DNA from 3 places in the Pseudoflavonifractor sp. genome. Region 2 is predicted to be linked to each of the others. Evidence: riboswitches for the same ligand, from Rfam matches in the RefSeq annotation. Region 2 holds a riboswitch; each other region holds the start of a gene.
What was found. Region 2 has a riboswitch for cyclic di-GMP ahead of ACOX7T_RS07575 (InlB B-repeat-containing protein). Riboswitches for the same ligand answer to the same signal wherever they lie in the genome.
Positions count from the first base shown of each region.

Region 1 (2,184 bases), on a different contig from region 2:
TCCCTGCGTACCTACACCAAGAATCTGGAAGGTGGATCCATTGGTTACATTGAGCACAGCGCCCGCATTCATGTAAATGGCATTTCTGGTGTTGGTAGTCCGGCTGTCAAACACGAAGGTCAGACTGGCTCCATTGGTGACATTGAGCGTACCGCTCAGGGACAGCATCAGCCAGGGGGAAGTGCCGTCGGAAATCCACTCCACTTCCACGCCGTCAAAGGTCAGAACCCGGGTGGGATCGCCCAGTCCAAAGCACATCCAGCCCTCGCCATTGCTGGTGAGCTGCTTGTCAATGCGGATCTTGTAACCTCCGGTAAAGGTCAGGGTCTTGTTGAAGCCGGTGTCCAGCTTGCAGTTGGCCAGCAGTTCAATGGTGGCGCCCTCTTCCGCCGCCGCCACGGCCGCGTCCAGGGTGGCATAGGTGGTATCCCCAATCTGAGCCACCGCCTGGGCCTGGTCGGCAACCGTCACTGTCACAGAGAGATTGCCGGCATAGGTGTAGCCCTCACCCAGGGCCGCGGTAAAGGTATACGCACCGGCAATCCAGCCATTATAGCCTCCCTCAGCGGTACAGGACCAGGTGACAGGGACATCCTCAGTCACAGGCTCGGAGGTGAGCTCCACTGTGTTGCTGAGCGTCTCAACCTCAACGGGAGCCTCGGTCTCGACAGGCGCCTCGGTCTCGGCGGGTGCCTCAGTCTCGACGGGCGCCTCGGTCTCGACAGGCGCCTCGGTCTCGGCGGGTGCCTCAGTCTCGACGGGCGCCTCGGTCTCAACGGGCGCCTCGGTCTCGGTGGGCTCCTCAGTCTCGGTAGACTCCTCAACCACCGTCCCGGTCAGCGTAGTGGGCAGCTTCGCCAGAACATCCTCCAGCTCTGTGCCATAGTCTACTGTCGGGCTCTCAGGCAGCGCCACGGATTCCAGCTCCACAGCGCCGGTCTCGGGCTCATCTCCCGCAGCGGCAACCCCCGCGGTAACCATGCTGATGGTCATGCTCGCAGCCAGCAGCATTGCAAATATTCTCTTCAACTTTGTCTTTGCCATGTTCCGTTCTCCTTTCAAATCTTTATGGAAATCGGAATAAATGGCGGCTGGGCTGCCCTGGTTCTCACTTTAGGCCCCTGGCTTTGCGTCCCGCCGTTTCCGGCGGTTTGCCGTTTTCATGTATTCCTCGCTTTACTGTACCCCCGCCGGGTACCTGCATCTCTCCCTTCCAAGGTGCCGTTTCATTTCAGTCCAGCCCTTTTTTACGTCTTTCTCCCAGCCCATTTAGCCGGCTCTCTGTTTATAAAATGTTTTGTCCAACTGCGTCGAAGAAAAAACAGGCATCCCTGTTTTCATTTTCTACCATATCACACGTTGGTTACATTTTGGTCACATCTCATTTTTTCTTCAAAAAAATATTTCGCCCGCCGGGAACCCCCGGCGGGCGAAAATCGTGTCAAATTCAGATGTTGTCAGGCTTTTACACCCGCTCCGCGCCGGTGATCCAGCCGCTGGCCGCCACAATATCCCCCTGATAGAGCACGGCCAGCTGTCCCGGCGTAGGGGCACGGGCAGGGGACTGCATCTCCAGCACCACGCCAGCACCGTCGGCCACGGCCAGGGCGGGCAGCTCCGTTTTGGAGTGGCGCAGCCGTACCGTCACCTCCAGAGGCTCCGGCAGACCGTCCACAGCGAGCCAGTTCATGTCGGCGCAGTACACCCGCCCGGCCATCAGGTCGCTGCCGTCAGACAGCACCACCCGGTCATGGGCCGGGTCAATCTCCGTCACATAGTACTTGTGGGGGCCGGACACCCCCAGCCCACGGCCCTGGCCCAGGGTATACCGGTGGATGCCTCCGTGGCGGCCCAGTACCTTGCCGTCCCTGTCCACAAAGTCACCGGCAGGGGGCACCGTGCCCCGGTGCTCCAGCCAGGCGGCGTAGTCCCCGTCGGGGATGAAGCAGATCTCCATGGAGTCCGGCTTATCCGCCACCGGCAGCTCTGCCTGGCCCGCCATGGCCCGAACAGTTGGCTTTTCGTAATCGCCAAGGGGGAAAATTACCTTTTGTAATATGTTTTGGGGCAGACGGGCCAGCATATAGGACTGGTCGTTGGCGGTCAGGCCCTTGCGCAGCAGCACCCTGCCATCGGGGGCAAGGGCGGTGCGGGCATAGTGGCCGGTGGCCACCTTCTCCGCGC
Region 1 is NZ_JBMNPX010000003.1:110,113-112,296, reverse strand. Features, by position in the region: gene ACOX7T_RS04530 (VWA domain-containing protein) at 1-1,044, opposite strand, end outside; cyclic di-GMP riboswitch class I at 1,084-1,166, opposite strand; gene mnmA (tRNA 2-thiouridine(34) synthase MnmA) at 1,466-2,184, opposite strand, start outside.
Region 1: another riboswitch for cyclic di-GMP. It lies ahead of ACOX7T_RS04530 (VWA domain-containing protein); the one in region 2 lies ahead of ACOX7T_RS07575 (InlB B-repeat-containing protein).

Region 2 (2,184 bases):
TCACGGGTGGGACCGGCCTTGACGGTAGCCACTGTGCCGTAAGCAAACAGGTGGGACTCAGGCGCAGTTTCTGTCCCGTCGTTCATGTAATAGGTCAGAGTACGGAACTGCTCATCAGTGCCCTTGGTATAGACAACGCCGTCCACATGCCAGCCGGGGCAGCCGCTGGATACATCATCCGCCTTTTCCTTAACTACATACCAGACAATGCCCTGGGTATTCGGGTCAAAACTATCCAGTGCTGCGGCAATGGCGTCAGCGGAGGGCGCTTTCTTGATGTGAGCTGCCACCGAAGCAAAGGCCTCACTGAGCTTCTCGCCATTAATCGTGCCGTCATCAGCAATCACGCCGCTGTACTCCGTCCAGGCGGCGGTGCCGTCCACTTTACCTTTCAGTGCAACAGTGCTGTCGTGAGCGGGCGTATAATTGCCGGAGTCATAATCAGTGCTGCCAGTCTCAACAGGGATCACACCGTCGGTACGGATAAAGAACCAGGCGTCGTCATAGGTCTCAGCGGCAGAACTGCTCAGTCCCAACTCATAGAAAGCTGTTTTCAGTATCTCGTTGTAATAAACAGCCTTGAGATCCTCGTTCCCAAAGGTAAGCACCTGGCTCGTCTCTCCATTATTTAGTGTTAGAGACAGCATCGTAATATTTCGCGCAGCTTTTTCTTCCAGCTCCCATGCCAAAATACTGCACATATAGGTGTCCTGACCGGGTAATTTCTCTATTTCTTTCTCAGCTCCTCCATTAAAAAAGAGCTTAATTTCAGAAAGATCATCGCGGGTATAGCCAGTGCCCTCAATCATTTCATCTAATGCAGCCCCTGTGATGTGGTATTCAAAAGCAAAATTCCCATCGTACTCACCATTGGGCAGCTCGATAGCCAGCGCGCTGATAGACAGGGCGCTCACCACCATGCAGAACACCATGAGAAGGGCCAGTGCCTTCTTGCTCATTCTTGCCAACATGCTCATTCTCCTTCCTCGCGTTCACGCGGGCAGCTATAAGTATGCGGCAACCGGACGGGCATGGCGGCGGTTCCCTCCGCTTTAGCCTCCTGGCTTTGCGTCCCGGTCTTTCGGCCGGTTTGCCTTTTTCTGTCCGGATGCAGCCGTTTTCCTCCCTCTCAGCTGTTAAAAGAAGAACGTTCCGTCCGGCGTTGTCTACACTCTATCACGGTACGGTTACATTTTAGGTTATATTTTGAAAAAATATTTTTTTCCCATTTCCCTTTCTTTTGGACAAGCGGCTCTTTTTTTACGAAAAATCCCTGATAAAATGGAAAAAAGACTCTTCCAGCCTTTTCAATCCTGTGCTATAATAGGAATAACCATGAGTTTGGCTGTTTTTCTTTTTCGCGGAGAATACCGATGAAAGCAGGTGCCTGTCATGAGTGATTCCGCCGGTATGAAAAACGTTAAAATTACCATGCTGGGCCGGTTTTCCATTACTGTGGACGGACATATACTGACTGATGAGGCCAACCGTTCCCAAAAGCTCTGGAACGTACTCTCTTATCTGTTAATCCACAGGGACCGGAACGTCCCCCAGAGCGAGTTCATTGAACAGTTCTGGCCCGGAGAGAACAGCGCCAACCCGGTTAACGCCCTCAAAACCCTGCTCTACCGGGTGCGGGCCATGCTGGAGCCCCTGTTCGGCTCGGAGGTGGAGCCCATCCTCTCCCGCCGCGGCTCCTATTCCTGGAACCCCGACATCCCCTGCACACTGGATGTCGACGAGTTCGAGGCCCTGTGCCACAAGGCCACCGACGGCCGCCTGTCCGATGAGAGCCGCCTGGCCCTCTACCGCCAGGCTGAGCAGCTCTATCTGGGCGACTTCCTGCCCAAGCTGGACGGCTCCCTGTGGACCATCCCCTACACGGTGGAATACCACAACCTCTACCTCCAGATGATCAAGGACTATGCCGCCCTGCTGGAAAAGAAGGAGCTCTTTGAGGAGATGAACCTGGTGTGTACCCGCGCCAGTCAGCTGGACTCCCTGGATGAGACGCTGCATATCCTCATCGTTCGCTCCCTGCTCCGCCAGGGCAACGACTCGGCCGCCCTGGCCCACTATGAGTCGGCCACCGACCTGCTCTACCGCAACCTGGGCGTGCGCCCCTCCCAGGAGCTGCGTGAGCTGTACAACGAGATCATGAGCGTGGAGAAGTCCCTGGAGACC
Region 2 is NZ_JBMNPX010000006.1:63,730-65,913, forward strand. Features, by position in the region: gene ACOX7T_RS07575 (InlB B-repeat-containing protein) at 1-971, opposite strand, end outside; cyclic di-GMP riboswitch class I at 1,014-1,105, opposite strand; gene ACOX7T_RS07580 (BTAD domain-containing putative transcriptional regulator) at 1,411-2,184, shown strand, end outside.

Region 3 (2,184 bases), on a different contig from region 2:
GTCAGGTCGGTGGCCACCAGGGTGTCGATGTTGGCCTTGCGGAAGGCGGTGTTGCCCACGGCGGCGCCGTCCAGGACGATGTCCACGTCGGCGGCGGCGTCAAAGGCGCCGTAGAACGCACTCGCTCCGATGGTCTTGACGTTGGACAGGTCGATGGAGACCAGGCCGGTGCAGCTGGAGAAGGCGCTGTCGCCGATGGAGGTCAGGCTCTCGGGCAGCACCACTTCCGTCAGCGTGCGCCAGCTGCTGAAGGTGACGCCGGCAATGCCGGTGAAGCCGTCGCCCAGCACCACCTTGGTCACGTTGTCCTGGATATTGGAGGCGTATACGCTGCTGTAGGTGCCCCGGCTGCCCTCGCTGTCCTGCATGACGAAGTAGCCCTCAAACACGGCCTCGGCCCCCTCGGGCATGTCGCCGGACACCGCGATGGTCAGGGTCTTGTTCTCCGCATCCAGTACGCCGGTGTAGGGGTAGTTGGCCTCAGCCAGCTCCAGGTAGTCGCTGTAATGGCCGTTGGTCTGGGTCACAAGGGCGGTATACGCGTCGTAGGCTTCCTGGTTGGCGGTGCGGGCGGTCTCTTCGGCGGACTTCGCCGTATCCCAGGCGGCCTCCAGGCCGGCCACCTCGGCGGCCTTGGCGGCATAGCCCTCGTCCGTCTCCTCCATGGCGTCCAGCTCCGCCTTGGCGGCGTCATAGGCGGCCTTGGCGGCCTCCGTCGCTTTCTTGGCGGTGTCCAGGGCGTCGTAGGCGGCGTCCCACTGGTCATAGGCGGCCTGTTCCGCTTCCATACTGGCCTCGTAGGCCTCGTAGGCTTCCTGGGCCTCGCCGGTGGTGTCCCACCACCACTTGCCGCTGCCGCTGTCGCCCTCCAGCGCCACAGCGCCGGTGCCCAGCATTCCTGTCACCATACACAGGGTGAGGAAGAGGGCTGTGAGCTTCTTACATCTTCTTGCCAGCATCTTTCATTTCTCCTTTCCTGCTCCTTTGCGGAGCTGGGCATGAAATCTGCGGCGGCCGGACTGGCGTGGCGGGTGGCGTCCGCTTTAGCCCCTGGCTTTGCGTCCCGGCCTTTCGGCCGGTTTGCCTTTTTCATCAGAGCCTTTTGTCCGACTGGGTCGGACAAAAAACAGGCATGCCTGTTTTCGCTTTTTACTGTACCATATATTGGTTACATTTCGGTCACATTTCCAAATTTCATTTTTTCTTCTGTATCTATTTTTTCGTAAAAATTCCCCGCCTCCGGTAAATGCCGGAGGCGGGGAACATTGCCTTTATACCTTGTGTCTTATAAACGGGACTTTTCTCTTAGTCCTCCCGCTCCTTGCGGAACAGAACCACAGTCACGCCGCCGAAGAACACAGCCAGGCACAGGAACACGCCGCTCATAGCACGCAGAACCACGGTGTTGCTGGTGGTACCGGTCTGAGGCAGGTTGCCGGTGGGCGTCTCGCCGTCGCCGATGTCCACTTCCTCGCCGGGGTCGGTCGGATCGGTCGGGTCAGTGGGATCGGTGGGGTCGGTAGGATCAGTGGGATCAGTCGGGATGTCAGGGTCACCGCCGCCGGGGGTCTGGCCATCATCGATGTCGGTCTCCTCGGCCACGTAGTACACGTTGATGACCTTGTTGCTGTTGAGAATGCCGCTCAGCGCGTCGCCGCTGGTGCTGTCGTAGGTGTAGCCGTCGATGGCAATGGCGTCGTACTCGCTCACATCGTAGCGGCTGCCCTCAATCCGGCTGGGGCTGACGTAGCTGGTGGCAATCTTCTCACCGCTGTCCTTGTCCAGATAGTTCACAGTCACGGTGTAGTAATCGTAGCTGGAGCCGCCGCCGCTCACAGTATAAGACACCGTGGGCTTGGCAAAGCGCTCGGGGAAGCCCTGAACACCGTTGGAGTCAATGGGGTACAGCGTGGCGCTGTTGTTGGTGTACAGGCCGCCATAACCCTTGCTGCCGTCGGCATCATACTGGCCGTAGGTACCGGGGGCGGTCTTGGGCTCGGCCAGCTTTACGGAGTAGGTCAGCTCCACGGGGGCGTCCTTGGTGACGGGCACGTTGATGTCCCACACGAAACACTCGTCGCTCTTGCCGTCCTGACCATTTTCATAGTAGGTGACCACAAAGTCGTAGTCGTCGCCGGTGCCGCCAAAGCCGTAGGAGGTAGCGCTGATGGCAGTCTTCGCAAG
Region 3 is NZ_JBMNPX010000003.1:114,337-116,520, reverse strand. Features, by position in the region: gene ACOX7T_RS04535 (leucine-rich repeat protein) at 1-959, opposite strand, end outside; cyclic di-GMP riboswitch class I at 1,007-1,095, opposite strand; gene ACOX7T_RS04530 (VWA domain-containing protein) at 1,306-2,184, opposite strand, start outside.
Region 3: another riboswitch for cyclic di-GMP. It lies ahead of ACOX7T_RS04535 (leucine-rich repeat protein); the one in region 2 lies ahead of ACOX7T_RS07575 (InlB B-repeat-containing protein).